One region of the Aliiglaciecola aliphaticivorans genome, then DNA from elsewhere that is predicted to be linked to it. Evidence: predicted binding sites of a transcription regulator. Region 1 holds the regulator's gene; the other holds the start of a gene.
What was found. Region 1 encodes sigma-54, which starts transcription at its own class of promoters, with help from an activator protein. Its sites were predicted from a motif close to GTTGGCACGNNNNTNGNNT; they were not measured.
Positions count from the first base shown of each region.

Region 2: ACYVIL_RS17595 (PEP-CTERM sorting domain-containing protein) is a predicted target of sigma-54. The motif match lies at 1,902-1,920, and genes of this name have one in related genera.

Region 1 covers NZ_BAAGTF010000017.1:34,224-38,892, reverse strand. The annotation lists gene lptC (LPS export ABC transporter periplasmic protein LptC) at 1-468, shown strand, start outside; gene lptA (lipopolysaccharide transport periplasmic protein LptA) at 440-1,027, shown strand; gene lptB (LPS export ABC transporter ATP-binding protein) at 1,027-1,752, shown strand; gene ACYVIL_RS09255 (RNA polymerase factor sigma-54) at 1,814-3,292, shown strand; gene hpf (ribosome hibernation promoting factor) at 3,321-3,608, shown strand; gene ptsN (PTS IIA-like nitrogen regulatory protein PtsN) at 3,627-4,073, shown strand; gene rapZ (RNase adapter RapZ) at 4,070-4,669, shown strand, end outside.
Region 2 covers NZ_BAAGTF010000041.1:15,033-19,701, reverse strand. The annotation lists gene fre (NAD(P)H-flavin reductase) at 1-698, shown strand, start outside; gene ACYVIL_RS17605 (hypothetical protein) at 1,173-1,592, shown strand; gene ACYVIL_RS17600 (hypothetical protein) at 1,605-1,760, shown strand; gene ACYVIL_RS17595 (PEP-CTERM sorting domain-containing protein) at 1,990-2,514, shown strand; gene rnr (ribonuclease R) at 2,735-4,669, shown strand, end outside.

The sequences.
Region 1 (4,669 bases):
AACTCTAATAGCGAAGATTCTTGGCAGCCAAATTACCAAGCGAGGAATATGCGCAGTACTCTTTACAATGAAAATGGCGAAGTGAACCATGAAGTTTTCGCCCTTAAAATGGAACATTATCAAATTCTAGGTTTCACCTTATTCAGCCATCCTAAATACACCATCTATGTTTCTGATGAACAAAATCCTTGGCATGTAGAAGCAGATGAAGGCACACTTTATGAGGACAATCGCATTCAATTAGAAACTGACGTAGAAATTAGAAGCCTTGATGATTCTGGATTTGTGCAAACAATTAGAACACAATTTTTAGAAATTAATTTGGTAGACAAAACAATGATGTCAGATGAGCCAGTTGAGATAAACGGAAAAGATTTTGTTGTTAAAAGTAATGGCTTTGTTGCAAATTTAACTACGCAGGAATATGAACTTAAAAATCATGTGCAAACTCAATATGCGCCTCGTTAGCGCCTTAATAACCAGCTTACTGTTTAGCACTGCTATATTGGCAGGTGAAAACGACTTTAATTTACCGATTAAAGTTGACTCTAAGTCAAACTTTTTTGATGGTAAAACCAAAACCTCTATTTTTAGAAAAGACGTTAGGATTACCCAAGGCTCCCTTGAGATTCTGGCGGATGAAGTTGAAGTTATCGCTGGCTTAGGTGAAGGTAAAGAAATATTTATTGCTCGGGGGGAACCCGCAAAATACAGTCAAACACTAGATGATGGCAGTAAAATTAGTGCTGCTGCCAATGAAATAAAATACCAAGTGTCTAATCGAACATTAACCTTAGTTGGATCAGCTGAATTGAATCAGGATAGCAGCCTTGTTAAAGGTGAATCCATTCAATTCAATATGGAGTTAGAACAATTAATAGCTGAAAGTGACAGCAATGCAGAAGGTGGTGTTACGGCTATTTTTCAACCTGAAAGTATTCGTAAACGTCAGGACGAAAGTGCAAACGAAGAATCCAAAAATTCAGAACAGCAAGACATTAACAAGTTGCAGGATGAACAACCTTAATGGCAACATTAAAAGCAACCAATTTAGCTAAATCATATAAATCTCGACAGGTAGTTCGTGATGTTAGTTTGGAAGTGTCTACTGGACAAATTGTTGGTTTGTTGGGTCCTAATGGTGCAGGTAAAACAACCACGTTTTATATGATTGTTGGGCTAGTACCTTTAGACAAAGGCGATATTTTTATTGACCAAACAGCGTTGACATTGCAGCCCATGCACATTCGGGCTAGAAAAGGAATTGGGTATCTTCCCCAAGAATCATCTATATTTCGTAAACTGACCGTTTACCAAAATATTATGGCAATTTTGCAAACCCGAAAGGAATTGAGTTCTGACCAGCGCGAAGAGCAAGCTGATGCATTACTCGATGAGTTTAATATAAATCACATTCGCAATAGCCTTGGCATGAGTTTATCTGGGGGCGAACGTCGAAGAGTAGAAATAGCACGGGCGTTAGCTGCCGCACCAGAATTTATCCTATTGGATGAGCCTTTCGCTGGAGTAGACCCTATTTCGGTGAATGACATAAAAAAAATAATTCAACACTTGCGTGACAGAGGTATTGGAGTATTAATAACGGATCACAATGTACGTGAAACCCTAGACGTGTGTGAAAAAGCGTATATTGTGAGTCATGGTGAATTAATAGCTTCTGGTACTGCAGAAGAAGTTTTAAATAATCAACAAGTCAGAGATGTATACCTTGGCGAGCAATTCAAGCTATAGTACAGGTATGTTGTTTTTAACCAAAGCTTTGTGGCTAAACAAGTAAGAATAAAAAAACTAAATGAAACCCTCGTTACAATTAAAATTTAGTCAGCAACTAACAATGACGCCTCAATTGCAGCAGGCGATACGTCTATTGCAGTTGTCAACGCTGGATTTACAACAAGAAATACAGGAAGCGTTAGAATCCAACCCCCTTTTGGAAGTAGAGGATGGTTCTGATGTCCCCACTGGGGATTCCGCTCTAGCAGATAGTAATGATAAATTCACTGAAGAAACCGTTTCCGCAAGTTCAGATTCCATTGACACTAACGAAGCGTTAGAAAAAGCGGATATACCAGACGAATTACCCATAGATAGTACCTGGGATGAATATATCAGTGCATCTTCAGCACCCGCATCTATTAGTGGTGGTAGCGGCGGGGATGATGATCAAGTTTTCCAAGGCGAAACCAGTGAAAACATACAAGATCATTTGTTATGGCAGATGCGGCTGACCCCTTTTTCAGAAGTTGATAACGCCATCGCCATTGCAATCATCGACTCAATCGATGAATCTGGATATCTCACCATTAGCACTGAAGATGTGCTTGCAAGTCTCGACCACGAAGATGTAGAGCTAGATGAAGTTGAATGTGTTTTAAAACGCATTCAAATGTTCGATCCTATTGGTTCCGGTTCAAGAACTCCCCAAGAGTGTCTAATGGTGCAAATGAATCAATTTGCGCCTGATACGCCATGGTTGAATGAAGCTAAATTATTGATCAGTGAATATGCAGACCTGTTGGGTAGCAAAGACTACCGAACACTAATGCGTAAAACGCGCTTAAAAGAAGATGAATTACGTGAGGCCATGCGCTTATTGCAAACCTTGAACCCTCGCCCAGGCAGCGCGTTAATAATTAGTGATTCAGAGTACGTCATTCCTGATGTTTCTGTAATGAAGAAAAATGGACGTTGGCAAGTAGAGTTAAATCCCGATAGCTTGCCTAAACTGAATGTGAATCAGCAGTATGCAGCTATGAGCCGCAACGCTAAAAACACCAGTGACAGCCAGTTTATTCGTTCACATATGCAAGAAGCCAAATGGTTTATCAAAAGCCTTGAAAGTAGAAATGATACGCTACTAAAAGTAGCCAACTGTATTGTTCAACAGCAAGTCGGATTTTTCGAGCATGGACCGGAAATGATGAAACCAATGGTGTTAAATGATGTCGCAGAAATGGTGGATATGCATGAATCAACCATTTCCCGTGTTACTACACAAAAATATATGCATACACCAAGAGGGATATACGAGCTGAAGTACTTCTTCTCCAGCCATGTGGCAACAGATTCTGGCGGAGAGTGTTCTTCCACGGCGATTCGCGCGCTCATTAAAAAACTTATTGCTGCCGAGCTTCCAACGAAGCCGCTTAGTGATAGTAAGATTGCTGATCTACTGGCCGACCAAGGCATAAAGGTTGCCCGTAGAACCATAGCAAAATACCGGGAGTCTTTATCGATCCCACCGTCTAACCAACGCAAGAGCCTGCTGTAGGCTCGACAACAGAAGGAATACGCTAATTATGCAAATTAACCTTACTGGCCATCATGTAGAAATTACAGATTCATTGCGAGATTACGTAGACAACAAATTTACAAAGTTAGAAAGGCATTTTGATCACATCAACAATGTCCATGTCATTCTCAATGTCGAAAAGCTTAATCAAAAGGCTGAAGCGACAGTTCATCTTAGCGGAGGGGAAGTGTTTGCAACCTCAGAACATAACGATATGTACGCAGCCATTGACGGATTAATCGATAAGCTTGATCGACAGGTGATCAAGCACAAGGAAAAAATCAAACGTCATTAACCTATATTAGATTATTTAATGGAAATTAAAGACATCCTTTCCTCTGACTGCACAAGTTGTGCAGTTCAGGGGACAAGTAAAAAACGAATTCTTGAAACTATCAGCCTGATAGCGGCAGAAAAGATTGACGGTATTGATCAGACTACCATTTTAAATAGTTTGGTAAATCGCGAAAAAATGGGTAGTACAGGAATCGGTAATGGTATTGCCTTACCCCATGGCAGATTAGCCGGCTTAAAAGACGTCGTTGCCATATTAATCACCAGTGATCCTTCCATCAACTTTGACGCCATAGATAACTGCCCTGTCGATATATTTTTTGCTATTTTAGTACCTGAAGATAAAGCTGCAGGCCATCTGCAAACCTTAGCAACCATAGCAACAAAGTTAAGTGACAAAGAGATTCTTAAACGTATCCGCAGCGCACAAGACAATAGCCAGTTATATGAGGCAATCGTTGCATGAAGCTGATTATTATTAGTGGTCGTTCTGGCTCAGGAAAGTCTATTGCACTGCGCTCTTTAGAAGATTTAGGTTATTATTGTGTTGATAATATTCCAGTTAATCTTCTGCCCACCCTGACCCATACGGTGATGGATGAGTATGATCAAGTAGCCGTCAGTATCGATGTGAGAAACCTTCCTAAGGTATCTGGTGAACTAGTCGAAATTCTTGATTATTTGCCAGCAAACTGGGATATGACCATCGTTTATTTAGATGCCAGTGATGACATGCTAATTAAACGTTTCAGCGAAACCCGCAGACTGCACCCGCTGTCACGTCAAAACAAATCCCTTTCAGATGCGATTCAAGCGGAAGGTCAATTATTAGCTCCTATCGCAGAACGTGCTGACTTATATTTAGATACTGACAAGCTTTCAGTTCACCAATTAGCGGAGTTAGTGCGAGAACGAATATTAGGCAAAAAGAGTTCTAGGCTGGTTTTAGTATTTGAGTCTTTTGGATTCAAATATGGCATACCCAAAGATGCAGACTACGTATTTGATGCACGTTTTTTGCCTAACCCCCATTGGGAACCCGATTTGAAACATTTGACGGGT
Region 2 (4,669 bases), on a different contig from region 1:
TGTCATCAATACGTTGTAAAGTAGAATCAATTGAACCCTTAACCGATATTGTTAGCCGAGTAAAATTGGCAGCTTTAAGTCCAATATCCTTCAAAGCTGGACAATACGTCAAAGTTATTATGGGAGAAAACGACTCACGCCCATTCTCTATTGCTAATGCTCCCGATGGTAGCAATCAAATCGAGTTACATATCGGAGCCGGCGCTGGTAACGATTATGCTGGGCAAGTTCTAGAAAAAATGAACACCCACGGAGAAATTGACATCGAAGGTGGTCATGGTGAAGCCTTTTTTCGCGATACAGATATTAAACCTACTATTTTGTTAGCGGGTGGAACGGGGTTTTCCTATACCTACTCAATTCTTCAACAAAGATTAAAAATAGCTGATGACCAACCCGTTTTTTTATACTGGGGCACCCAAAAATTAGCTGATATGTATGAATACGAGGTGCTAATTGAGCTCGAAAAAGAGCATAAGCATTTTCGATTTATTCCGGTAGTCGATGCGCCCGATGAACAATGGCAAGGTAAGTCAGGATGGGTACATCAAGCGATTCTAACTGACTTTGTAAGTCTGGAGCCTTATCAGGTTTACGTTGCTGGTCGATTTGAGATGGCAGGTGTTGCCCGTGATGATTTCCAAAAACAAGGTTTATTGTTGGAAAATCTTTACGGAGATGCTTACCAGTTTATTTAATGACAAAACGTCAAGGTAAAAATTGTAAGCTAATCATCAGTCTATAAAAGCCGCTTAATTGATTTAAGCGGTTTTTTATATTCATCAGCTCAAAACAGTAACTTGTTTATCAATCTATTTCCCCATAGACTCGAGTGTAAAAAATAATCAAGGCGTTAAACAAGTACTCCGGGATGGAGATAAAATAACGGGGCTACAACTAGCTGATGATTCTATTGTAAGAGCAAAGTACTATGTTGATGCGACTGGCATTACAGGGTTATTTAGAAAGACTTTTAGTATCGAAAACTGGTCGCCTCATGAATTAAAAAATATTGCAGTATGGAATTATTGGACTAACGCCGATTGGGCCGTTGAGATTGGTTAAGGTGCGACACGAGTACAAGTTAGAAGTTTGCCCAATATTGGTATGCTGCTAATGGCTGTTTTACAGATTTACAACAAAATTGTTCTGCCATAGCCAAAGAAGCTGGATTGCAGTTATCACCTGAAAAAGCATGGCAATGGCTTAGTCAAGGGGGCTTCACTACCGAACAATTGGGTTTGGCAACGTTTGGCTCTTTTGATATATCTTCTGCACGTCAATTAATTAGTAAGTTCGACAAAAGCGAACGTGTTAGTCAGATGAAAATTTCAGGTTTTAATATGTTTAAGCTTAATACTCGCGGTGCTATGCCGTTTTTTTTGGGACATTTGGAGAATGGTGAAATTACACAGGTACCCTGCTTAAAAAGGGGACAACAAGTTCTTCCTGATATTGGCTATTACCAAACTATGACTCAGTTGCTAAAACAAACTTCTGACATTCATATAATTTTGGCTAACTTAAAAAGCAAAATTGCAAATGAAGTGCCCCCAGCTAAGCAAAATCCAACATTTAGTGCATGCATTTAAGCTTTAGAAGCAATGGCAGAACAAAATTGGGTTGAATGTAAAGTGAATAAAAAGAAGCCAATTATAAATATTGGCGCTGCAGAATCCCGACATATTAGATCAAGTGCCCAGGCTGATAAAGCAATCGCAAAATCTAAAAATGCCCACATATTAAAATCAAATATATAAATTTTAACAGTGTTTAAGTTGCGACTCGTTGTAAAAGTGATTTATTAATATGGGTAAATTTTTTGTTAACTTTTTTTACGTAATTATTTTTAATCTAATAAGCTTAATAAGTATCACTCTGATAAATATAATATTTATTTTTTAGGCTTGCTTTTTGCTTGCTCAATAATTGCACAATAGTATTCATGAAATTGACTTTCGGCACTGACTGTTTTGAAAGGGAAATAAAATGAAAAAAATATTTACACGAGCGTTTGTTCCAATGTTGTTATTAACCGCGGGATCATATGCTCACACTGCAAGTGCTGGTATTATTGATCTAAGCGGAAAAGACTCAGATGGTTACTCAAACACATTTATTTATAATGAATCTCAAACAGGTTCTCTTGATTCCATTTCTTTCGATTTAAATATTGAGCATTTTAATTTTGGTGGTTCTTGGGGATCTGATACTCGTATATCACTTACTCATGAATCGGGTTTTGACATTGAATTTGAAGGCGGCACTGATTTTGGTTGGGGAGATGGCCCAGGCCTTTACAATTTTGTAGGTGATTTTGCTATCGCCGGTGGTCCTGCTAACGCCTCTGGTGTTTGGACGGTTAGCTTGCGTGATATTTTTGACGATCAAGGTGTTGATTCTACCTTCGGTGCAGGCTCAACGGTGACATTAAATATAACCGATGTACCAGAACCTGGAATTATCGGAATTTTAGGACTTGGTTTATTTGCTATGCGCAGGCGATTTACGTAAACCTAAATTGTTCAGGGAAAACTGGAGTACTCGCTCCAGTTTTAGTTTCTAAATTAAGTTTTACTATTGATATGTTGTGGCATTTTAAATTTGCCCTAATTCTGAAAAACGCTTTAAATCATCTCCCGCTTAAGTATATTGAACTAGCCTTAGTATAATTTATCTTCAATTTATTAAAAAAAGCTTAGTTTCGTAACAATCAATGGCTATAATGCCGAGCATGAATATAAAAAATAAACAAAATTTAGAAAAAAACGATCCTCATTTCCTGCGTGAAAAAGACAAATATGAAAACCCTGTAGCAAGTAGAGAATATTTGCTGCAGGTCATGGTAGAGCAAAAAACTCCCCTTACATTTTTAGAAATTTGCCAGTTAGTCAAAGCCTCCGACGAAGATAGCCGCATAGGTGTTCAACGGCGCTTAAGAGCCATGGAGCGCGAAGGTCAAATAGTCTTCAATCGTCAGAAAAAATATGGCGTGGCCGATAAAATGGAACTCATTAAAGGCCGGGTAATAGGCCACCGAGACGGTTTTGGCTTCCTTAAACGCGATGATGGCGAAAAAGATTTATTTATCCATCAAGCGCAAATGCAAGCGCTACTTCATGATGATGTAGTGTTAGTCAAAGAAAGTGGCACTGATAATCGTGGGCGCAGAGAAGCGAGAATTGCACGAATCATTGAGCCGCGCTCAGAGCCCATTGTGGGACGATATTTTGTTGAGCATGGCGTCAGCATGGTGATCCCCGACGATAGCCGGATCAATCATGAAATTATGATCCCAGCTGAGCATGTTAATGGTGCTCGCCAGGGAAACGTTGTTGTAGTGGAAGTCATACAGCGTCCTCGTAAACGCGTTAGTCCTATTGGCAAGATACTCGAAGTACTTGGCGAGCATATGGCTCCAGGTATGGAAATCGAAATGGCATTACGCACATTTGATATTCCCCATGACTGGCCGAAAGCGGTAAGCAGACAAGTTGCCAGCTTAAAAGAACAGGTACCGGAAGATGCGAAACAAAATCGCATTGACTTGCGTCAATTACCGCTGGTTACTATCGATGGTGAAGATGCCCGTGACTTTGATGATGCGGTATTTTGTGAACCTTTAGATAATGGCGGTTGGCAACTTTGGGTCGCTATTGCAGATGTCAGTTATTACGTGAAAACCGGTACAGCTTTGGATGATGAAGCGCAACAGCGCGGTAACTCCGTCTATTTCCCTGAGCAAGTTGTACCTATGTTGCCAGAGGTGTTGAGTAACGGCTTATGTTCTTTAAACCCTGAAGTTGACCGCTTGTGTATGGTGTGTGAAATGGCTATCAGTGCCCAAGGAAAGCTTCAAGATTATCAATTTTACGAAGGGGTGATGAATTCCAAAGCTCGCCTTACGTATACCAAAGTGGGGGCTATTTTAGACGGCGACCCAGAATTACATAAACGCTACGCTGAGCATGTCCCTCATTTACGCAATTTACACGATATGTATCGCGTGCTGAAAAAAGCACGCAATAAACGTGGGGCGATTGAGTTTGAGACCCAAGAAAGTAAATTTGTGTTTAATGCCCAGCGAAAAATAGATCATATTGTTCCAGTTGTGCGCAATGATGCCCATAAGCTAATTGAAGAATGTATGATTTTGGCGAATGTATCAGCGGCGCAATTTTTAGAAAAGAATAAAGCACCCGCATTGTACCGTATTCACGATGAACCCAATGAAGACCGTTTGACTTCTTTTACGTCTTACTTGAAAGAAGTAGGAATTGAACATCGCATCGGTAAAGACGCAAAACCCGAAGATTTCACCAATTTAGTTGGTAAAATTGAGGGACGTCCAGATCAAGAGCTAATACAAACCATGTTGTTGCGCTCCATGAAACAAGCCGTATATGACAATGACAACATAGGTCACTTTGGTTTGGCACTAGAAGCCTATGCTCACTTTACGTCGCCCATTCGACGCTACCCAGATTTAGTTGTTCATCGGGCAATAAAGGCCGTGTTGGACAAACAAGCTGGCCGCAAAAGCAAAACGGGGGGCAAATCCTATAGTGAAGAAGAAGTTGATGCTTTGGGTGAGCAATGTTCAATGACTGAACGTCGAGCTGATGATGCCACAAGAGATGTTGCGGATTGGCTAAAATGTGAATTTATG